Regions from separate parts of the Empedobacter sp. ULE_I140 genome, predicted to be linked through region 1. Evidence: riboswitches for the same ligand, from Rfam matches in the RefSeq annotation. Region 1 holds a riboswitch; each other region holds the start of a gene.
The links. Region 1 has a riboswitch for cobalamin ahead of ACTS9J_RS01440 (TonB-dependent receptor). Riboswitches for the same ligand answer to the same signal wherever they lie in the genome.
Positions count from the first base shown of each region.

Region 2: another riboswitch for cobalamin. It lies ahead of cobT (nicotinate-nucleotide--dimethylbenzimidazole phosphoribosyltransferase); the one in region 1 lies ahead of ACTS9J_RS01440 (TonB-dependent receptor).
Region 3: another riboswitch for cobalamin. It lies ahead of ACTS9J_RS02520 (TonB-dependent receptor plug domain-containing protein); the one in region 1 lies ahead of ACTS9J_RS01440 (TonB-dependent receptor).
Region 4: another riboswitch for cobalamin. It lies ahead of ACTS9J_RS02555 (acyl-CoA thioesterase); the one in region 1 lies ahead of ACTS9J_RS01440 (TonB-dependent receptor).

Region 1 is NZ_JBQMTX010000001.1:303,081-309,347, forward strand. Features, by position in the region: gene ACTS9J_RS01435 (cytochrome c oxidase assembly factor Coa1 family protein) at 491-946, shown strand; cobalamin riboswitch at 1,010-1,193, shown strand; gene ACTS9J_RS01440 (TonB-dependent receptor) at 1,293-3,290, shown strand; gene ACTS9J_RS01445 (DUF5074 domain-containing protein) at 3,287-4,423, shown strand; gene ACTS9J_RS01450 (PKD-like domain-containing protein) at 4,433-5,572, shown strand; gene ACTS9J_RS01455 (DUF4465 domain-containing protein) at 5,592-6,267, shown strand, end outside.
Region 2 is NZ_JBQMTX010000001.1:2,865,284-2,871,550, forward strand. Features, by position in the region: gene ACTS9J_RS13875 (response regulator) at 1-3,168, opposite strand, end outside; gene ACTS9J_RS13880 (hypothetical protein) at 3,228-3,539, opposite strand; gene ACTS9J_RS13885 (hypothetical protein) at 3,884-4,303, shown strand; cobalamin riboswitch at 4,282-4,411, shown strand; gene cobT (nicotinate-nucleotide--dimethylbenzimidazole phosphoribosyltransferase) at 4,513-5,532, shown strand; gene ACTS9J_RS13895 (adenosylcobinamide-GDP ribazoletransferase) at 5,526-6,267, shown strand, end outside.
Region 3 is NZ_JBQMTX010000001.1:544,964-551,230, forward strand. Features, by position in the region: gene ACTS9J_RS02515 (YncE family protein) at 1-87, opposite strand, end outside; gene ACTS9J_RS02520 (TonB-dependent receptor plug domain-containing protein) at 92-1,900, opposite strand; cobalamin riboswitch at 1,935-2,077, opposite strand; gene ACTS9J_RS02525 (TM2 domain-containing protein) at 2,252-2,503, shown strand; gene ACTS9J_RS02530 (pyruvate dehydrogenase complex E1 component subunit beta) at 2,662-3,639, shown strand; gene ACTS9J_RS02535 (DUF5686 family protein) at 3,716-6,253, shown strand.
Region 4 is NZ_JBQMTX010000001.1:551,806-557,316, forward strand. Features, by position in the region: gene ACTS9J_RS02545 (M28 family peptidase) at 50-1,483, shown strand; gene ACTS9J_RS02550 (tryptophanase) at 1,524-2,900, opposite strand; gene ACTS9J_RS02555 (acyl-CoA thioesterase) at 3,020-3,433, opposite strand; adenosylcobalamin-variant (AdoCbl-variant) riboswitch at 3,563-3,649, opposite strand; gene ACTS9J_RS02560 (LOG family protein) at 3,778-4,929, shown strand; tRNA gene ACTS9J_RS02565 (tRNA-Met) at 5,078-5,150, shown strand; tRNA gene ACTS9J_RS02570 (tRNA-Met) at 5,157-5,229, shown strand.

The DNA.
Region 1 (6,267 bases):
TTTTTTTGTGGTTATACGTCGCGCTTTAGCTGAACGCTGTAAGCTTTACGCATCTCCAGACTATGTTTTATAAAACAAGAAGCTTGCTTTCATCCAACAAGAGGCTTCTAATTAGTCAACAAGAAGCTTCTTCTTGATAAAAAGAAAGCTTCCTTTTTACAACTAACTCAGAACTTACAACTCATAACTCGATAACACTCCTTTGTAGATTTTTATTGTCAGTCTTAAATCTTATGTCTTATAACTTATTACTCAAAACTCAGAACTTAAAACCCGCGTTAGGGATAGCAGTGGAAATCCTTTTGTAGAAATTGTATTTCCTGTAATCACTTCTAATCTTCTTTTACAAAAGATTGCAACGGATAGCCCGACCGAGCGATTTGCATTAGCTGTGTTTGTATTATTTTGCTTATTCTATGAATAATATAAATGGAAGGCAAAGAGCGAGGGAACGCCCAAATTTATTATCTTTACTCAAAACCTATATATTATGGAAGAAAATCAGTATGATAATCAATTGTTACCAAAGGAAAGTTGGTTTAAACGTAATTGGAAATGGGTTGTGCCTGTTGGCTGTTTGTCGTTTGTGATTTTATTTTTTGGATTGTTAATTGGTGGTGCTTTTTGGGGTTTTAGTAAGATAACTTCGGATAGTGATGTAACGAAACATGCAATTAATATTATTAATCAAAATGTTGAAGTTCAGCAGAAATTGGGTACGGATGTTAAAACGAACGGAGTTTTTACTGGAAATATTTCTATTACAAATGATATTGGTGAAGCTAACATTTCTGTACCTATAAAAGGAACAAAAGGTTCTGGAACTGCAATTATTGTAGGAGAGAAAGAATTTGATAAATGGAATTATGAAAAGATTGCGGTTCAGGTTGATGAAACTGGAGAAGTGATCGAAATAAATAAAGTAAAAGAAGAAGCTAACGAATGAGTTAGCTTTTTTTATTTAGCAATTATTGATAAAGATTTAATTGTTTATTCAAAATAATAATTTTACTTTTGATTAACATTTGGTGCGAACTTAACCGTTCGGTAACAGGGAATCAGGTGAAAATCCTGAACAGACCCGCTGCTGTAAGCTCCATATTTTTTAGATACATTATATCCACTGTTTTTAATGGGAAGGATTTCTAAAAAAGGAGTAAGTCAGAAGACCTACCAAAATGATAAATGTTGAATGCTTTCGGGGACTAAAGCGTGAAGTTCAAATTTTGGATAGGTTCGTCCTTTCAATACTTCTTCATATACTCTCGTTAGCAACAATTGATTATTGCTAAATGAGAAATCTAAAAACTATAATTATTTGTTGCAGCTTGATTTTGCTTTCATGTCGCATAGCCTCTGCGCAAATTATTCATGATAGTATTTTAGAGCTTCAGCAAGTTAATATTTTAAAAAATAATGTAAAAGCCGTTGTTCCTGTTCAGGAATTGAAAGGAGCGGAACTAGAGGCTTTAAATAGCCATTCTGTGGCAGATGCTGTTCGTTTTTTTGCAGGAGTGCAAATTAAAGATTACGGTGGAGTTGGAGGTTTAAAAACTATTGATGTTCGTGGGATGGGATCTCAACATGTTGCAGTTTTTTATGATGGAATTCAACTTGGAAATGCGCAGAATGGAATTGTCGATTTAGGAAAATTTTCTTTAGACGATATGGAAATGATTTCTTTATATAATGGTCAAAAAAGTAATATTTTTCAATCAGCGAAAGATTATGCTTCTGCTTCTGCTATTTATCTTCAAACCAAAAAACCTGTTTTCATTGGTGATAAAAAAACGAATGCTACACTTCGTTATAAGATAGGTTCGATTCAATTAATCAATCCTTCTATTCGTATTGAACAAAAAATTACGGACAGATTATGTGCTGTTTTGAGTGCTGAATATGTTAAAACCAATGGTGTATATAAATTTCGTTATCAACGCAAAAATTTGGATGGAACAACTGCATACGATACAGTTTTGAAACGTAGAGATGGACAAGTTGATGCGAAACGTTTGGAATTAGGATTGATCGGAAAAGGAAATCAATCGAATTGGAATGTAAAAGGATATTTATATGATTCTGATCGTGGAATTCCTGCCGCAATTGTTCGTGGTCGATTTGATGGACGTGGACAAACTTTGGTTGATCGAAATTATTTTGTTCAAGGAAAATATGAAAAACGATTCAGAAACTTTCAATCGAAGATAAACGCAAAATTTGCTTACGATTTCACTCATTATACAGATACAGTTTCGACCGTAAAAACAGAAAATAAGTACACACAACGCGAGTTTTATGTGTCTTGGGCAAATCTTTATTCGATTACAGATAATTGGGATGTGAATGTTGCAACAGATTATCAGTTTAATAATATGGGAGCAGATTTAAAGAATTTTTCTTTTCCTTCTCGTCATACAAATCTTGTTGCGTTCGCGTCTACTTATCGTCTTGGAGGTTTGAGTTTGCAAGGAAGTTTATTGGGAACTTTTGTAAAAGAATCAGTAGAAATGAACACAAGTGCTCCAGATAAAAATGTATGGACGCCAACAATTATTGCCAATTATCAACCATTCAAATCTCATGATTTTAATGTCAGAGCATTTTACAAACGTATTTTTAGAATGCCAACGTTCAACGATTTGTATTATACTAGTATTGGTTATTCTAATCTTCGACCAGAATATTCAACTCAATATAATGTTGGTTTTACATATTCTAAATCAACTCCAAATTTTTTCAAAAATATTACAATTCAAGCCGATGCTTTTTACAATGAAGTAACTGATAAAATTGTTGCTGCGCCTTCGGGAAGCCTGTTTCGTTTTACGATGTTGAATTTGGATGAAGTTAGAATAAAAGGGTTGGATGTTAAAATTCGATCAACATTCCAACTAGGAGAAATAGAAGTTTCACCAATGCTTAACTATGGTTTTTTGCAAGCGTTGGATTATTCGAATTCGAAGAAAAGTTACTACAAAAATCAAATTCCATATACACCAAAACATAGTGGCTCTTTTGTGTTAGCTGCTTCTTATAAAACGTGGAATTTTAATTACAGTTTTATTTATGTGGGCGAACGTTACAATGTTCATCAAGATAATATTAAAATAAATCGTCTTAATCCTTGGTTTACAAATGATTTAGGAATACATAAAGAATTTAGGTTGAATCAAAATTTGTTCAAAGTTTCTTTTGAATTAAATAATATTTTGAATCAGCAATATGATGTGGTTTTAAATTATCCAATGCCAGGAAGACAATTCAAACTAATACTAAGCGCAAACTTATGAGAAATTTCAAACAATTATTCGTCTGTTTTTTAACAGCAATCACTTTTTATGCTTGTCAACAAGATACTTATTTGATTGAGAAAGAAGAAGAAGGTGTAACTGATCCCGAAAAAACAGATGTCGTTGGTTTTTATTTGCTAAACGAAGGAAATATGGGAAGCAATATGGCTACGGTAGATTATATGGACTTTACAACAGGAACTTATAATCGAAACATATATGCAACCGTAAATCCTACTATGGTAAAGGAATTGGGTGATGTTGGGAATGATATAAAAATTTATGGAAATAAATTATATGCGGTTATCAATGTATCAAACTTTATCGAAGTAATGGATGCAAGAACAGCCAAACATTTGGGAACAATTCCTTTGGAAAATGGTCGTTACATCACGTTTGCAAATGGTAAAGCGTATGCATCTTCGTATGCTGGTCCTGTTACAATCGATCCGAAAGCACCTTTAGGAAAAGTAGTCGAAATTGATACGATTAATTTATCGGTTACGCGACAAGTGACGGTAGGTTATCAGCCAGAAGAATTAGAAGTTGTTGGGAATAATCTGTATGTAGCAAATTCAGGTGGTTATCGAGTTCCTGAGTATGATAAAACAGTTTCTGTGATTGATTTATCAACATTTAAAGAAACCAAAAAAATTGATGTTGAAGTAAATCTTAATCGTTTAAAAAAAGATGCAGATGGCGATTTATATGTGACTTCTCGTGGTGATTATTACAACGTTCCATCAAATTTATATGTGTTGGATAGTAAAACGCATCAAATCAAAAAGAAATTTGATATTCCTGTTTCTAACTTTACAATTGTTGATAACAAACTCTATTATTATTCAAACGAATTTAGTTACACAACTTTCGAATACACAAAAACTTATGGTGTAATTGATACCAAAACAGAACAAGTTATCAACAAAACATTGGTCAATGATCCTGTTATTAATGAAATCGAAACGCCTTACGGAATTGCTGTAAATCCTCAAACCAAAGATCTTTTTCTAACCGATGTCGGAAATTATGTTTCGATGGGTTACATCTATTGTTTTGATAAAAATGGTGCTTTTAAATGGAAAACTGCTGCTGGAAATATTCCTGCTCACTTTGCTTTTGTCTATAAATAAAATTTACATATGAAATATTCTAAAATCTTACTAACCGCACTAAGTTTTGCTTTAATACAAAGCTGTAGTGATGATGAAAACATTATCGAGACTAATCCTGATAATGCTACTTTACAAGTATCTTATGATGCAGCACGTTTAAAAATTGTTTCAATTGAACCAACTGTTTCTGGTTTCGAAAATGCAACATATACATGGAAACTTGGCAATGAAATTATTGGTAATGAGAAAACCTTAGGTTTTGTTTCTGATAAAGTTGGTGCTTACGATTTAACATTAGAAATTACTTCAGGAGTAACTTCTAAAACGATAAAAACAAAGGTTAATGTTACACAAGAATTATCTACTTACAGTAAATATATTTCTCAAGTCTTTGATTATTTGCCAGCAGTTGGACAATTCACAAATGCTTTACCATCTTATGTAACAGGAGAAACTCAAGCTGATATGACAGCCAAAGCTGCTAAGGCTTTAGTAGGAGAAAAATCTACAATGATTACACTTGGAGGTTACGGAGGATATGTGGTATTTGGTTTTGACCATACAATTTTGAATCAGAAAGATAAACGTGATTTTAAAGTTTTAGGAAATGGATTTGCAGGATCTTCTGAGCCAGGAATTATTATGGTTGCTTACGATAAAAACAAAAATGGTAAACCAGACGAAGACGAATGGTACGAAATTGCAGGAAGCGAATACACAAATCCAACTACAATAAAAAATTATACAATTACATATCACAAACCAACAGTTGAAGATTCTAATGCGACTCCTGAATATATAAAATGGGAAGATAACCAAGGAAAATCTGGTTTTAAAGCGAAAAATACGTTTCATAAACAACCATATTATCCAATTTGGTTTGGGCAGAATCAGTTAAAATTCTCAGGTACACTTTTGGAAAGCAATTATACAGAGAAAAATGGTATTTGGACTGGTAAACAATTGGCTTATGGTTATGTAGATAATGCACCAAATAATAGCGAAGATTCAAACATTGATATCGATTGGGCTGTTGATAAAAATGGTAATCCAGTTAAGTTAATGGGAATCGATTTTATCAAAGTTTACACAGCAACAAATCAAGAAGCAGGTTGGTTAGGCGAAATCTCAACAGAAGTTGCAGGAGCTTATGATTTGCATTTATAATATAACAAAACTAAATAAAATGAATTTTAATTTTACAAAGAAACTATTCTTTAATTTCTTATTTGCTACATCATCAATCTTTTTATTGACTTCTTGTAATAATGATGACGACAATACTGAATTAGTAGATCAACAAAAATATGAAACCTTAGATTTATCAAAGTTTGATTTAACAAAAGGAACTACTACAGCCGGAGGAAAAATTTGGGAAGGTACTTATACAGAAGACGCTGAATTAACTTCAGGTATTTTCAAGTTTAAACATACAGCTTGGCCAGAGTATTTAACATGGATGGGATTCACGGTTTCTAATAGTAATGACAATTCTGATCAAATAGATAAAGAAGGCGGTTGGTTAGATAATCAATGGGGTACAATGGCAAAAGGTGGTGCAGATGGACAAGGAACACCATTTTTAGTCTCTTTCGCTGATCACAAACCATCTGAGAAAGTTTTGAAATATGGAGAAGAAGTTAAGATTGACAGATTTTCGAGTGTAGTAGAAATTACTGATACAGCTAATAAATACAAAGCAAAAAATGTAAAATTAGCAATAAGCCCTTGGTCTTATTATGGGATTCTGAATGGTGATGCATATGCAAGAAAGTTTGTAAAAGGAGATTATTTCGCGATTCATATTTATGGTGTTTCAGCAAATAAACAATTGACTACAGAAAAACCTGTAACTCATTATT
Region 2 (6,267 bases), 2.6 Mb from region 1:
ATCAAAAATATCTTTTTCTCGAATTGGTTTTGCTAAAAAATCATTCAATCCAGCATCAAGACATTTTTCCTTTTCGCCTTTTACATTTCCCGCTGTCACTGCTATAATCGGAGTTTCTTGAAAATTGTTTAATAAACGAATAACCTTAGTTGCTTCAATACCATTCATTTCTGGCATTTGAATATCCATCAAAATTAAATCGATCTTATTTTCTTGACAAATTGATACGGCTTCCGCTCCATTCGCAGCCGTATACAAAATAGAATTTGGTGCAATATTTTTGATAATCTGCTGATTTAAAGCCATATTAACTAAATTATCATCAGCAATTAAAATATGAAATTGTTTCGAAAAATCTTGCGAAATTTCTTCTTGATTTTCAATTTCTATGGTTTGAATTTCTTTCGAATCAATAATCGTTTTACGCAGCGTATCAAACAATTCTTCAGACTTAATTGGTTTCAATAATCGCGATGTAATTCCCAATTCTTTTGCTTTCTGAATTAGATATTCATCCTCAGAAGAACTATGCAATAATACTAAAGGAATTTTTGTATTCTTAGTTACAAAATACTCTTTTATTTTCTGAATTGTTTCTAAACCATTCAAAACTGGCATGTGATAATCCATCAAAATAACATCGTAAACATTGCCATTCAAAACTTTCTGAAGCGCTTCCATTCCATTGTTCGCAATATCAGACGTTATATTTTTGAACTGCAACATATGCTGCAAAATCATTTGATTACTTTGATTATCATCTACAATCAACACATGATTTATTTCTTCCAAATGATCAAATTGTTGCTCAATATTATATTCGTAATCAACTTCTAAATCAAAGAAAAATGTAGAACCTTTATCTATTTCGCTTTGCAATTCTAGATGACTTCCGAAATAATTTAGCAACTTATTTGAAATTGTTAAACCTAAACCAGTTCCTCCGAAACGTTTACTAACAGTGCTATCCTCTTGAGTAAATGCATCAAAAATCTTGACTTGTTTTTCTGGTTTTATACCAATTCCTGTATCACGAACAGAAAATCTCAATTTTACTTTTTCTCCTTTTACAATTGGTTCAACTTGACTAATTTTTAGTTCTATTTCTCCACTATCCGTAAATTTCACAGCGTTTCCAAGTAGATTAATCAAAACTTGTTTTAGACGAACTTCATCAATCCAAATAAATTGAGGTAAATTATTATCTATATTCAACAATAATTCAATTTTTTTGTTTTCGGCTTGATAAAGAATCACATTGATTACTTGATTTCCTAACTCGAACAAATTATTTTTTTCTATCAAAACATCCATTCGACCGGATTCAATTTTAGAGAAATCTAAAATATCATTTATTATTGACAATAATGAATTTGCAGAATCATTAATAAAATTCAAATATTGTTTTTGAGTCGGATTAAGTGGCGTTTTCAACAATAAATCAGAGAAACCAATCACACCATTTAACGGCGTTCGAATCTCGTGGCTCATATTTGCTAAAAATTCAGACTTTGCCTTACTAGCGAGATCAGCATTCTTTTTAGCTTTTTTAAGTTCTTTATTTTTCTTGACAGATTCTGTTATATTTTGCGAAAACATAATCAGACCACCAATCTGTTTTTTGTTGATATACCACGGATGAATCGCCCAGGAATAGTGTTGATCCGTATCATATTTTGGTGTGCGATAAATCATATCTTCATCCGAATAACTTTCACCTTGCAAACAAGCGTCATAAATCGCTTTTCTTTCTTCTGGAACATTGTACATTTCATAATGAGATTTTCCGATCACATTTTTCTTTTTTACTACAAATTCATCACACCATTGATTACTCAAAGTTAGATAATTCATATCCTTATCAAACATTGCAACAGATGCAGGTACATGATTAATAAATGTTTCGAAAATAGCTTTTTGTCGAGCCAACTCTAACGTATAACGTTTTCTCTCATCAATATCCTGAAAAGTTCCAAAAACGCTAACACATTTTCCATTTACGAACTCTGGAATTCCTTTACATCTTACCCAAATTGTTTTTCCTTTTTGGGTAACTATTTGCAACTCCATATCATATCCGATTCCTTTTTCTACCGCATCTCTAAAAGCTTTCTTTATTTTTGGATAACTACTTTTTGCTTCATAAAAATTGAGTGAAGTTTCTACATTTGGTTCATAATCTAGTTCAACTTCATGGATTTTTTTCGTTATATCAGTCCAAATTAATTTTTGCTTAACTAAATCGTATTTCCAACCTCCAACATTGGCAACTTCGTACGTATGATCTAGTAACTGACGAACACGATTAAGATCTCTTTCCAACAAAGTCCTTTGTGTCATATCAACTGCAGTACTCATTACAACAGGATTTCCTTCGTTATCTTTGTCCAAAATATTATTGTATAACCAATATGTTAACGAACCATCTTTCTTAATCAAGCTCATCAAACCAGAATCTTGCTTTTTACTTAAAATCGTCTCTATATAGATTTGATATTCTTTTTGATTAGATTTTGGGATTAATTTTTTAAGATCCAAATCTTTCGATTCTTCTTCAGTATAACCTATCGATTCTAAACCTTTTTTGTTAATGGATAAAATATTACCATCCAAATCGTGAATCGTCATTAAACCAAGCGAAGAATTGAAAAAATTTCTAAACTTACGTTCACTGTTTTCTAGTTCCTCCTTTTTAGAGTTTTCAAGTGTAATATCTCGTCCAAATAAGAAAATCTCGTTATCATACGAAGTGTTTAATTTAGTATACCATTCAACCATTTTTTCTTCTTTCGTTTCTATTGAACACATCAAACATTTGAAGTCAATAGAACCTGAATTAGTTTTCAAATCAGCCAAAAACATTTGAACTTTTTTCTTATCCTTTTCCGAAACAAAGTCTAAGAAATTTTTTGAACGAATTAATTGGTCATTTTTAACTTCTAAAACTTTTTTAAAAGCTGGGTTAATTGATTTCAATACACCATTAATATCAGCAACTCCAATTAAATTATTCGAAATTTTATAGATATTTTGAAAGTAAGCAGCGTCTTTTTTTCGTTTTTTACTGACCAATAATTTTGTAATATTTTTCCCTAATTGAATCAATAAATTGCGTTGTTTTTCGTCTAACGTTCTTGGATAATGATCGTTTACACATAATGTCCCCAAAACATTTCCATTGTCATCAATCAACGGAACACCAGCATAAAACTTAATATTTGCAGCTTTTACTCCAGCAATATTTTTGCAGGTTCAAATTTCGTCACATCATCAATCACCAAAATTTCTTCTTCCATTAAAGAAAATTGACAAATAGTTTGTTGACGTGGAACAATATCTACATCTATTCCACAATTTGCTTTAATCACTTGATAATTTTCATCAAAAATAGAAATTAACGCAATTGGCGCATTACAAATCAAACTCGCAGCATTTGCAAAAACCTCCAACTCTTCGTCTTTATCATGTCCTTGCAAATTATAATCGTAAACGGCTTGCAATCTTTGCTTTTCGTTCGTTGGGATGTGAAAATTTTCCATTAAAAATTGATCTTATTTAAAAGGTAAGTAGAGGTGGTTAAAGATATTACATAAATCCAAATATTCTAAATCTATTATTTCTAAAAATAAAATCAACCTTTTTATTCATAAAATCATCTCTATTATAACTCTAAACATTAAAAAATATGAAAAATCCAATTCCTTCCAAAAAGAAATTAACAAACAAAAATTTCTGTACAAAATGTCAACATAAAATCACTGACTTTTCTAATTTGACAAATGACGAAATTTAGAATGAATTTCAGAAAAGCAACGTTCATTGTGGTATTTTTCATCCAAGTCAATTAGGTCTAAATCTTTTTAAGAAAACGATTTATAATGTCATGATTTTTTCTGCTTTTGGGTTATTAAATTCATGTACAAATGGACAGGATAAACCAAATTGTACAGAACCTTTAGTTGCAAAAAATGATTCGATTCAAAAAGAAAAAATAAAATTCAAAATAAAAGTTAATTTTGGAAATTCTAACTTAGAAATCAAAACATATCGTTTGTTAATTAATGATGAATTAGTAGAAAGTAAATTAAACGTTGGCGAGGAATATACAATACAATTTGAGACTTTAAAAAATACTGAACTTAACCTAAGATTAGCTTCAAATGAAATAAATTCAGAAGTTTATAAATCTTATTCATTTAAAAATTTTCCGAATAAAGTTAATTTAAACACTTCTGATTTTGAAGAGCAAGTCGTTTTGATGGGAGATATAGTGATTGATGAAAATTTTGTCCCAGAAAAATAATTTATTACCTTGCTAACACAAAAGGGAATCGAGTGCAAATCTCGAGCTGTCGCGCAACTGTAAGTAGAGAAAAACTATAAGCCAGATCACTTTTTAGATGATGCTTTCGCGATTGAAGCTCAATCAAAACTACATGTATTTTATTATTTGTTGAATTGATTGCACTTGATTTCGAAAGCATTTTTTATTAAAATTTAATTTAGTATCAAATGCAAAAAGAAGAAATTCAACACATTATTGATCTTAAAACAAAACCGCTTGGAGCCTTAGGTTTATTAGAAAAAATCGCACTTAAAATTGGTTTGGTTCAACAAAAAAAACAGTTAGAATTAACAAAACCTCATCTGATTGTTTTCGCAAGCGACCATGGAATTGCACAATCTGGTGTTAGTGCGTACCCTGCGGAAGTTACGCCTCAAATGGTTTTTAATTTCCTAAATAATGGGGCGGCAATTAATGTTTTTTGTAATCAAAATGAGATTGATTTAACCATTGTTGACGCTGGTGTAAATTATGATTTCGCGGATTATTCGGTTTTGAAAAATTGTAAAGTAGCCAAATCAACCAAAAATTTCTTGTACGAACCTGCCATGACCTTCGATCAATTGGAACAATGTTTTGATTATTCGAAGACAATTGTGAACGAAATCGCTCAAAACGGAACAAATATTATTGGTTTTGGCGAAATGGGAATTGGGAACACTTCTTCTTCGTCAATGCTTGTTCATTATTTGACTGATTTACCTTTGGAGCAATGTGTAGGACGCGGAACAGGTTTGAATGATGAGCAATTACAGAATAAAATGAATATTCTAAATGAAGCGAAGAAAACACATGGAAAAATTACTGATCCAAAACAAATTTTAGCCACTTTTGGCGGTTTTGAAGTTGCTCAAATGACAGCTTCAATGCTATCTGCTTACGAACACAATATACTGTTGATGATTGATGGTTACATCGCTTCGGCTGCAATTTTAGTTGCGTCGAAATTAAAGCCAGAAATTTTAAATAACGCTATTTTCTGTCATCAAAGTGATGAATCTGGACACCAATATTTATTGAATTATTTCAACGAAGAACCAATTCTGAACATCAATTTGCGCGTTGGCGAAGGAACCGGTTGTGCGTTGGCTTATCCAATTATCAAAAGTGCTGTAAACTTTTACAATGACATGGCAAGTTTCGAATCTGCAGGCGTTAGTAACAAAGAAACTGAAGTAGAATGCTAAAAAAGGAAATCACTTATTTTTTAACAGCTTTGATGTTTTTTACAAGAATTCCGATTCCGTTCAAAATTCCATATAGCAACGAAATTATGAATCAATCACAAAAATATTATGCAGCAATTGGTTTATTAGTTGGCGCTTTCAACGCATTGATTTATACTATTTGTCAATTTATTTTACCTGTTGATATCGCCATTATTATGACAATGATTACAAGTGTTTTGTTGACTGGCGCCTTTCACGAAGACGGTTTCACCGATGTTTGCGATAGTTTTGGAGGTGGTTATGGCAAAGAAAAAATCTTGACAATTATGAAAGATAGCCGAATTGGAGCTTACGGCGTAATTGGCGTTATCTTATTGTTGTTATTGAAATTTACTTCATTGGTTCATATTGCAGAAAATAATTTTTGGTTGATGATTTTTACTTTAATTTCAGCACATTCGGTTAGTCGTTTTTTTTCTGGAATGATGATTTATACCCACGAATATGTGACAGATATCGACAAAAGTAAATCGAAACCTATGGCAAATAAAGCACTTCCGATAAAAAATCTTGTCATAAGTTCTCTTTTCTGTCTTTTGCCTTTTATTGTTTTTAGCGAATGGAAATTCTTGTTGATTTTACCACTTTGTTACATAGGAAAAGTTTATTTGGGCTGGTATTTCAAAAAATATATTGGCGGATATACGGGCGATTGCTTGGGAACAGTGCAACAAGTTACCGAAGTTTTGTTTT
Region 3 (6,267 bases), 240 kb from region 1:
ATTTTTTACACTATCATCATCATTAGAACATGATTGTAAAAAAATTCCTGCTAAAGCTATAAGCGCAATAGATTTAAATTTAGTCATAGTTTTAAAATTTTATTTGTAATTGTATATTATAATTTGTGCCAGGTTGCCAACGATTTTCTTGCGTTTGATATTCTTGGTTAAACACATTATTCACTCTCATAGAAATGCTATAAAGTGGTGAAATTGTATAATTTAAACCAAAATTCATTAGCCAAAATCCATCAAGTGTTCTTTCTTCTTGCGAATCGGTAAAAACTTTACTTGTATAAATGTTTTGTACAAAAGCAGATAAACGTTTGTAAGTGTATTGTGCGCTCGCCGTCCATTTATGATTTGGGGAATACATCAGTTCCTTATTTTTAAATTTATCTTTTGTTTTGGTGTATGCATAAGTTGTATTGAAACTAAATGCATTCCATTTGTAGTTTCCAATCATTTCAAAACCATAGGTTTCAGCTTTGTTGATGTTCACAGGAACCCAATAAGAACTGTTTTGCGAACTCGGAATCCATTGAATCATATCACTCAACTTATTATAAAAAATATTGGTTTGAATGTTTAAATTTTTGTTGATAAAATCATTTCCAAGTTCAAATTGATAAGCTGATTCTGATTTCAAGTCCGGATTTCCACCAGTTTTCCAAAATAAATCATTGTACGTTGGATTTCTGAAATTTTTCGAAACATTTCCTCTTAATTGATACGAATGAATCGGACGATAATTAAAACCCAATGAATAAATAAATGGATTTTGGTACGTATCAGAAAAATCTTGACGAATACTCGCTTCGTATTCCAAAACATCTGATAATTTATGCTTCGCGATTAAGGCAAAATTGATTGAGTTTTGATCGCTTTTAGTCAAATTATTTCCACTTCCTTGATTATAATTAGCTTCAGATAAAAGCGAAAGCTCGAAATTATTGGTCAATTGATGATTCAGATAATATTTTAAAATATAGTTATCAACCTGTAAATCGTCCGAATAAGATTTGTGAATATTGTTGAAATAACTGCTTTCTTCTCGTATATAAGCTAATTTTAACTGCGATTGCCACTTTTCATTTGGATTGAAATTCCATTCTGTCATCAAACGGTAATCCTGATTTTCGTATCCAGAAGGCGTTGAACCAATGTCAACCAAAGGAAATTCGCGCTTTCCAAAATTGAACATCGAATAAAGTTTCAATTCATTTTTAGGATCGATTTTATAACCAAAATTTCCATTAATTGTATTGAAATAATATTTTCCATTCAAATTCTTCTTCATGTGATTCGGAATTTTGTAATCATTATCAGATTGATTTCGTTCGTAATCGATTGAAGAACTAAATTTTTCTGTACTATATTTCAACTGATATTTTCCCGACCACGTATCGTAACTTCCGTATCCTAAATTTATTTTTTGCTGTAAACCTTTGTCATACTCAAATTTATTCAACAAATGAATTGTACCGCCGATAGAACCTGTTCCATACGCAATACTTCCGCCTCCTGGTTTCACTAAAATTCCGTCAAACGAATTACTTGCAAATAAATTAAAATCCGTTTGTCCTGTTGTTTGCGAATTGAAATTTATTCCGTTCCAAATTACCGCTGTATGCGAAGCTAAAGTTCCACGAAACGAAGGCGAAGAAACCATTCCTCGTCCATTTTCTTTAAAATAAATTGGCGTTTGCGCTTGTAAAACTTGCGTCAGTTGATTAGGATTTTGCTCTAAAATACTATCATTAAGTTTGATAATACTTTGAGATTTGTAATGATTTTTAAGAAAAGCATCGTTCAAAATCAAAGGTTTCAAATTGATGGTATCCGTCTGTGCAAAAGCAATTCCAGCGATAAGATTAAAACAAAGAAAAAGTTTTTTCATATTAAAATCTGTTTTTCCTCCGAAAACATTTTCTATTAATTTGTTAGCAATGGCAGGTTTCCTGACTTATTCTTTTACAAAAAGTATGTTAGAATTTACAGTTGCGGGGACAGTTTTGGAATTGAACCAAATTCCCTTTTAACTCACTCGTTGAGCACCATTTTATGCAAATGTAAAGAAAAGCAATTGATTTTATAAAAAGTAGATTGTTAAATCGTTAACCTTAAATTAAGATCAGATTTATTTTATTTGTACAGTATTCAAAATCATTATATCTAGTGATTTTTAAGAATGATGGACAAATTAAATTTGTAACCAACAAAAACAATTATTATTTAAACTTTAAAAACGATGGAAAACAATCAGCCGTACAAATCAGAGAAAAAAATCATTGCTGGAATTTTAGGAATTTTAGTAGGATATTTAGGAATTCATAAATTCTATTTAGGATATACAAAAGAAGGAGTTATTCAAATTATTGCCACTTTTGTAACATTTGGATTTGCTGGACTTATTGGATTTATTGAAGGGATTATTTATTTGACTAAATCTGACGAAGAGTTTGATAAAACATATGTAGAAGGTCACAAAGGCTGGTTCTAAAATAGAGATTACATTCTTTTTTAAATATTTTTCGATCCCAAAATAACTTTAGATTATTTTGGGATTTTTTTATTGAATGAATTCGTTTTAAATAATTCGCAAGTTTTTTATTACATTTGCTTTAGGAAAAAATATAATAAAGAACGAAATCGCATAAAATGGCTATAAAAACATTTAGAGAAGTAATCGCAGAGGCAATGAGTGAAGAAATGCGTCGCGATGAATCTATATTTTTAATTGGAGAAGAAGTAGCAGAATACAACGGAGCGTACAAAGCTTCGAAAGGAATGTTAGACGAATTTGGAGCAGAACGTGTAATTGATGCGCCAATCGCAGAGGCTGGTTTTTCTGGAATCGCAATTGGATCTACAATGACGGGATGTCGTCCAATCGTAGAATATATGACATTCAACTTCTCATTAGTGTCTATTGACCAAATTATCAATAACGCTGCAAAAATTTATCAAATGTCAGGAGGACAATTCAACTGTCCAATTGTATTTAGAGGACCTACTGCTTCTGCAGGACAATTAGGTGCAACACACTCACAAGCTTTTGAGAATTGGTATGCAAATGTACCAGGTCTTAAAGTAATTGTTCCTTCAAACCCTTATGATGCAAAAGGTTTATTAAAATCTGCAATTCGTGATAACGATCCAGTAATTTTCATGGAATCTGAACAGATGTATGGAGATAAAATGGAAATGCCAGATGAAGAATACACAATCGAAATTGGTAAAGCAGAAATCAAACGTGAAGGTACAGATGTAACGTTAGTTTCTTTCGGGAAAATTATTAAGCAAGCTTACATTGCTGCTGATGAATTAGCAAAAGAAGGAATTTCTGTAGAAGTAATTGACTTACGTACAGTTCGTCCATTAGATTATGATACAATTTTCAAATCTGTTAAGAAAACAAATCGTTTGGTAGTTTTAGAAGAAGCTTGGCCTTTCGCTTCAGTTGCTTCAGAAATTACATATATGGTTCAACAAAAAGCATTTGATTATTTAGATGCACCAATCAAACGTATCACAACAAAAGATACATCAGCACCTTATGCTCCAAACTTGTATGAGACTTGGATTCCTAATGCAAAAGATGTAGTTGAAGCTGTAAAAGCTGTGATGTATAAATAATTAAGATTTATAAACTATATTTGTAAAGTCTAGCATACATTTTGCTAGACTTTATTTTTTTAACCAAATCTTATTGATGAAAAGTTATATAACAGCTTTTTTTATAGTTGTTCTAGCGTCTGTTCACGCGCAAGTAAAAATCCAAGGAAAGGTCATCGATTCTGAAACTCAGAAGCCTATTCCTTACGCAGATATTCGTTTACCAGAACTTAAAGTAAGTGCAACATCAAACTCTGATGGTACTTTTTATATCGAATCTAGTTCGAATACAAATAAAATTGTCGTATCAAAAAATGGATACGAAACTTCTGATTATGTAATCGAAAATAAAATCGATTATAATTTTATTGCTCAATTATTTTTAGCAGAAGACAATACTTCAGAAGAAGATGACGGAACGGTAGATTTACAAACTGCGGTTGTTTCGGCAAAGAAAAAACGTCTTAAAAAGAAAGAAAATCCAGCGTATGCTATTTTACGTGAAGTATGGAAGCGTAAAAAGAAAAATGGACTAAAATTAGCGCCACATTACCAATATGATGAATACGAAAAGTTGCAATTTGATATTAGTAATATCGATTCAACTTTTATGAAACGTAAGATTTTTAAAGGAATGGAGTTTGTTTTCGAGAAAGTAGATACTTCTTCTATCAACGGAAAAACATATTTACCTGCCTTCTTGAATGAGTCGATTTACAATGTTGCGGGAATTAATAAACCTTCAACAAAGGAGCGTCGAGAATTAATTGCGAATAAAACATCAGGTTTCGAGAAAAATGAAGTGGTAGCTTCTACGGTAAAAAATCTTTTCCGTGATATTGATATTTATGATAATCGTGTCAATATTTTGGACATCAAATTTGTGAGTCCAATTGCAACAGATGGTTTCGCAGTTTATGATTACGAATTGAAAGATACAGTTGATGTAGATGGAATAGAATCTTATCGAATCAAATATTATCCGCGTCGCGAAGGCGAATTGACATTCAAAGGAGAATTATATATTTCGAAAGATGCTTATGCAGTGAAAGAGGTTGTGATGGAAACAACGAAAGAAATGAACGTGAATTTTGTGCGTAATATTTTCATGAATCTAGAATATGATATTCCAAACGATTCTATTTTTTATCCAAAGAAAGAATATGCGATGTTGGATATGTCGTTGTTGAGTAAAAAAGAAAGTGCGAAAGGAATTTTTGCGCATAAAACGGTGAATTATTACAATTACGATTTCGAGACAACACATCCCGAAGCTTTTTATTACGAGAAATTAGATCCAGCAAAAGCTGCGCTTAACGAAAAAGATAATCAGTTTTGGGCAGAAAATCGTCCTGAAGCTTTAACGAAAGATCAAGAAGGTATTTACGAAACATTAGAGCAATTAAATAAAGTACCAAAATTCAATAATATTGTGAAAGCAATCGAGATTTTTGGTTCTGGATATTACAATGTCGGAAATGCAATTGATATCGGGAATTTATACTCATCTTTTGGATACAACCAAATCGAAGGATTCCGTTTGAGAGCTGGAGCTCGTACATATTTTTCGCAAAATGATATGTGGCGTGCGCAAGGTTTCTTGGCATATGGTTTTCGAGATGATAAATTCAAATATGGAGCAGATTTTCGTTACATGTTCAATAAATATAATCGTTTTCAAGTCGGTATCGGAACAAAACGTGATGTAGAACAATTGGCTGCAACATTAACAGCTTCTGATGGAATTATGACGCGTAGTTTTGCTTCGTCATCAATCATCAATCAAGGAGATAATACATTTTTGAGTAATAATAATTTGACAAACGTGTATGCGTCGATCGAACCTTGGAAAAATGTAACGTTTCGTGTTGATGGAAATTATCAATTAATTAAACCAGCTGATGCAGAGCATTTTTCGATTGGATATGAAAAAAACGGTCAGATTAAAGAAACTTTAACAAATTCAAGTGTAAGTGTTTCGGTAATTGCTCGTCCAGGTGCAAAATATTCTCAATATGGAATTGATCGTTACGAAATGACAACACTTGCTCCAACGTTGATGTTGCGTTATACAAAAGGATTGAAAGGTGTAATTAATTCAGATTTTGAATATGATAAATTACAATTTTTATATACACAACCAATTTTGATTGGATCTTTTGGTAAATCATTGGTAACTGTAGAAGCAGGAAAAACATTTCAAGGTGTTCCTTTATCATTAATGAGTGCGTTACCTGGAAATGAGAGTTACGGACAAGTTTATGGTACATTTTCACAATTAGATTATTATGAATTTGTAACAGACGAATATGTAACGATGAACTGGGAACATCATTTTAACGGTTGGATTTTGAACAAAGTTCCGTTAATCAAAAAATTAAAATTAAGAGAAGTTGGATTCTTGAGAGCGGCTTACGGAGACATTTCTGAGAAAAGTAAAGCTATTAATCGTTCGACAATAGAATATTTTGCACCAAATCAACAAATCTACTACGAATACGGGTTTGGGATCGAAAACATTGGTTTTGGAAACATTAGACCAATACGTGTTGATTTTAATTGGCGCGGAAATTATAATAATTTGCCAGATGTTCGTAAATTTGGCATCACAATCGGTTTAGATTGGAATTTTTAGAAAATACATAATAA
Region 4 (5,511 bases), 250 kb from region 1:
CTATCAACTATTTCCAAAAACATTTTTAAGTTTATAGAAATACTCACACATGAAATCGAAATTTTTATTAACACTAGTTTTAATCTCTACAACCATGAGTTTATCTGCTCAAACTAATCAACAAGTTTTAGACTTGATTAACAAAGAAGTACAACAAAATTCTGAAGCTTATCAACAATTAAAAAAAGTAACCGAAACAATTGGACATCGCGCTACAGGAACAGAAAATGGACGAATAGCAGAAGAATATGCAGCCAATTTGTTGCGTTCGTATGGTTATGATGTGTCTTTTCAAGAGTTTACATTTAGCGGATGGAATCGTAAAAGTTTAGATTTAAAAATCAATAATCAACCTATAAAATCCGTTGCTTTGGCGCATTCGCCAGCAAATGTTAGTCTTTCGGGAGAATTGATTGATTTGGGAAATGGACTTGAAGAAGATTATAAAAAGATTGGTGATAAAGTAAAAGGAAAGATTGTTTTTGCTGCGCTTGGTTTGTTGGATGGAACACCAAAAGAAATCGAAAATCTACATCGTTCAGAAAAAACAGCTTTAGCAGAGAAGTACGGAGCGAAAGGAATTATCTTGTTTAATCGTCCTGCTGGAGGAATTCTATTAACAGGAACGGCCTCTGTGACGGGAGAAATTATTAAAATTCCTGCGATTAATATCAGTTTAGAAGATGGATTGAAAATCAAAGAAAATCTATCAAAAGGAAAAGAAATTGCTAAAATCGAAATGAAAAATGATGTTGGACAAATGAAAGGTCGCAACATTATAGCAAAGATAATCGGTTCTAAATTTCCAAATGAGAAAATAGTTCTTGGAGGGCATTTAGATAGTTGGGATTTAGCTACAGGTGCGATTGATAATGGCGTTGGAAGTTTTTCTGTGATGGATATTGCACGAACGTATAAAAAGTTGAATCTTCAAAATGATCGAACAATAGAATTTGTTTTATTTATGGGCGAAGAAGTTGGTTTGATAGGTTCTAAATATTATGTCAATCAAGCGTTGAAAGATGGTTCTATCAATCAAATCAAAACAATGTCGAATATGGATATGACAACAAATCCAAAGTCGTATTATTCGACAATGGAAAGTAATTTGCCTATTTTAACTGATTATGCGAATGATGTTCAAAAAGTGATTCCAGATTTTAAATTGAAAACATTTGCGAGTGTAGATTTACATTCAGATCATCAACCGTTTATGTTGCAAGGCGTGCCTATTATTGGGCTTTCGGATAGTCAATTTACAAAAGGAGCGTTAAATTGTTACCACGCGAATTGCGATACATTTGATTATGTAGAAGAAATTGGTTTGAAAAATAATGTGATTTTGGAAACCTATTTGTTGTATCGTTTGAGTAATTTGAAAGAAATTCCTTCAAAACGTTGGAACGAGCAAGAAGTAAAAGAAGCCTTAATCAAAGGAAATTTAGAAACTCCACTTCGTATTTCGGGCGATTGGAGATGGTAATATCAAAAAAATCCTTCAGATTATCTGAAGGATTTTTTATTTATTTCTTTTTCAATTTTACAGTGAAATGTCTTAAAATTTCAGATTCCCACGAAATTTCATAACCTGAATTAATCTCGTTTCGTCGATCAAAAATATTTTTCAAAGCTACTGCAATATAATCCATATGACTTTGAAAATAAGTTCTTCTAGGAATTGCTAAACGCAATAATTCTAATTTTGGATAACGATTTTCTCTCGTTTCAGGATCACGATCTGCCAAAATAGTTCCGATTTCTACACCACGAATTCCAGCTTCTTTGTACAATTCGATTCCCAATGTTTGCGCAGGAAATTCTTCACGTGTTACATTTGGTAAAAACTTTACAGCATCAACAAAGATGGCATGTCCACCAATTGGTTGCTGAATTGGAATTCCAAATTCAATTAATTTATTCCCTAAATATTCAATTTGTTTGATGCGCGATTGTAAATAAGAATATTCTGTCGATTCTTGTAAACCTTGTGCTAAAGCTGCTAAATCACGTCCAGCTAAACCGCCATAACTTAAATATCCTTCGTAAATAATTCCGAAATTTCCACAAATTTTATATAGCTCTTCGTTATTCAGTGCAATAAATCCACCAATATTTACCAAACCATCTTTTTTCGCAGACATTGTCATTCCATCACCGTAAGAAAACATTTCTAAAACAATTTCTTTAATCGTTTTCGTTTTGAATTCTTCTTCTCTTTCTTTGATGAAATAAGCATTTTCCGCAAAACGAGCGCCATCAAAAAAGACTGGAATTCCATATTGATTAGACAATTCACGAACTTGACGAATATTTTCGATTGATACAGGTTGACCACCAGAAGAATTGCACGTAACAGTGATTAATGTAAATGGAATTTGTTCTTTTCCGTATTCTTTGTAGACATTTTCTAACTTTTGTAAATCGATATTTCCTTTGAAAGGATGAATCAATTCGCTGTCAAAAGCCTCATCAATAGTACAATCAATCGCGTGCGCTTTTCTAAATTCGATGTGACCTTTTGTTGTATCGAAATGCGAGTTCCCAGGAACAACATGACCTTCTTTTACAAGAGCTGAAAATAATACATTTTCCGCTGCACGACCTTGATGCGTAGGTAAAAGAAACTCAAATCCAGTAATGGTATTAATGGTTTCTTTCAGTTTTAAGAAAGATTGAGAACCAGCATAGCTTTCGTCTCCAGTCATCATTGCAGACCACTGTTTGTCGGACATTGCTCCAGTTCCAGAATCAGTTAATAAATCAATAAATACTTTGTGGCTTTCTAGGTTGAATAGGTTGTAATCTTTTTCTTCGATCCACTTTTCGCGTTCTTCTCGAGTAGATTGATAAATTTCTTCGACCATTTTTATGCGAAATGGTTCGGCAAAAGGTAATTCCATTTTTCTTGTGTTTAATGTAAAACTAAGAAACCTTTAGAATATTATCAATTATTAATTGAAAATCATAAAAAAATCCTCTATCAAAAAGATAAAGGATTAAAAATTTTCTATAGCTCGTGTTAGTCAATAACAGGAACTGGTCGTTTGTTTTCGTTAATTGCAACTAATGTAAACGTTCCAGAAATCGCTTTATCACGTCCGTCACGATACATACTTTCGATAAAAACATCAATTTGTACATCCAAACTTGAGCGTCCTACACGTACTACTTTTCCTACCATTTCTACGATAGTTCCTGCAGGAATTGAGTGTTTAAAATCAATTTTGTCACTACTTACTGTAACAATAGGTTTGCGACAAAAACGAGTTGCTGTCATAAAAGCAATTTCATCCATCAAATACATTACTGATCCTCCAAACATTGTGTTGTGGTGGTTTGTATCTCCAGGAAAAACAGCTTTGAAAATGCGAGTTTCAGAATTGATGATACGTTGTTCAATCAACTCTTCTCTTGGTGTTTTTTCCACTTCCATTATCATATATTTACACGTTACTTTTCTTAATTAATTTTTGAGTTGATAATGTTTTTTTGTGGTGGTTTGATGATTTCATAGAACATAATTTTTACTTTTTTCGCGAAAGTTTTTGGTTAATTATTAACTCAATTTAGTGGCATTCTGACTTGTCAAAAATATTGATTTACAGTTGCGCGACAGTTCGTGATTTGCACACGATTCCCCATTAAGTTGAGCACGAATTTGATGCAAATATAAATTAGAAAAATGAAAATTTGCAGATTTATTGTACCGAATTCGTTGGTTTGGAATAATTCGTGTAAATTCATTTTTCCGAATTTTTAATGAAGTAAGAAATAAGAATGAAAATAAAACCAATCAAAGATTTAGTTCATAATCTATCAGAATGGAATGAATTAGTTTCTCAAACCAAAGATTTAACCGATAAAGTAGTTCAAGATGTTAATTTTTTGCGTCAAGAAATCAATTGGGAAGAGTATAATTTATGTAATACATCTTTTTTGGGTTGTAAGTTTAAACAACATGAAGCAATCTATTTAATCGAAAAAGGAGCATTCGTTTATCCAAAATTTGAATCAGTTCCCTATAATCCATATCGTGGAAAATTGTATACTTGGCAAGAGTTGATGGAAGGTTATGATCCGGATAATGACCAAAGTATAGATCTTAAAATTTATAAACACTTCAAAAAACATAAATATAATCCGTCTGTTTCAGAAGCTTTAGCGCAACGTTTACACGATTTGTCTATTGATGATGGTTTGCGTCGAATTTTGGAATATGATGATAATGGAATGACGAAGAAAAAAGTGGTTGGCTTTATGGGCGGACATTCTACTGCGCGAAATTCGGAGTTTTATAATGAAACCGCAAAAGCGGCGAAATTGGCTACTGAGAAAGGTTATTTTGTTGTTTCTGGTGGAGGTCCTGGAATTATGGAAGCCGCTAATTTAGGAGCTTATATGGCAAATTATTCGGATGAAGATTTGATGAATGCGATTAGTATTTTGGCTGATTTAGACTTTATTGATGAAGATAAAACTGAATATTTGGCGAAGAATTTTATGACGAATGCTAAAAAAGTTTTAGAAATCTACCCAAATGGTGCTGAAAGTTTAGCAATTCCAACATGGTTTTATGGTCACGAACCGAGTAATTTATTTGCAACGAATATTGCAAAATATTTTTCTAATAGTATTCGAGAAGATATGTTGCTAACAATTAGTTTGTTCGGGCTGGTTTATGCGCCTGGAAGTGCTGGAACAACACAAGAAATTTTTCAGGAAGCAGCGCAAAATCATTATGGAACTTCAGGATATTATAGTCCAATGATTTTTTTGAGTAAGAAAAGATATGTAGAAGATACGGCGATTTATTCAGTTTTGCATCAATTAGCTACAGGAAAACCATATAAGGAGTTACTATTTTTAACAGATAGTGCTGATTTAGCAATCGATTTTATCGAAAATCATCCACCAATTAAAGTTAATTAAAAAATAATTTTAAATATTTAAAATCACGTAAATCACTTTATTATAGTTGTTTATGTTGTTTTTGTTTGTTTTTTGTCAGAATAAAATAAAATAATTTCGAATAATGTTTGGTATTTTAAATAATGAACGTATATTTGCAGTCCAATAACGCGAGATGGAGCAGTAGGTAGCTCGTCGGGCTCATAACCCGAAGGTCACAGGTTCGAGTCCTGTTCTCGCTACTAAATCGCGAGGTGGAGCAGTAGGTAGCTCGTCGGGCTCATAACCCGAAGGTCATCGGTTCGAGTCCGGTCCTCGCTACTACAAAAGAGAGTTTCTAACAAGAAGCTCTCTTTTTTTATGTCTTTAACTGAGAATTAAGATTAGATAAACTATTGATAAATACTACCCTTTCTTCATTATGATAGTAAAATATAGATTATTCTATTCAACTTCAAGAAATTAATTACTTCTTTATAAATAAGCATCAAAAAATAGTGTACAAATAGGTGTACATAAATAATAATTAGGTGTACAGTCCCAAATTTTGGGCACAAAATATATTTAATGTATAGATTTTTACTCAAAAAATCTGGTGTACAA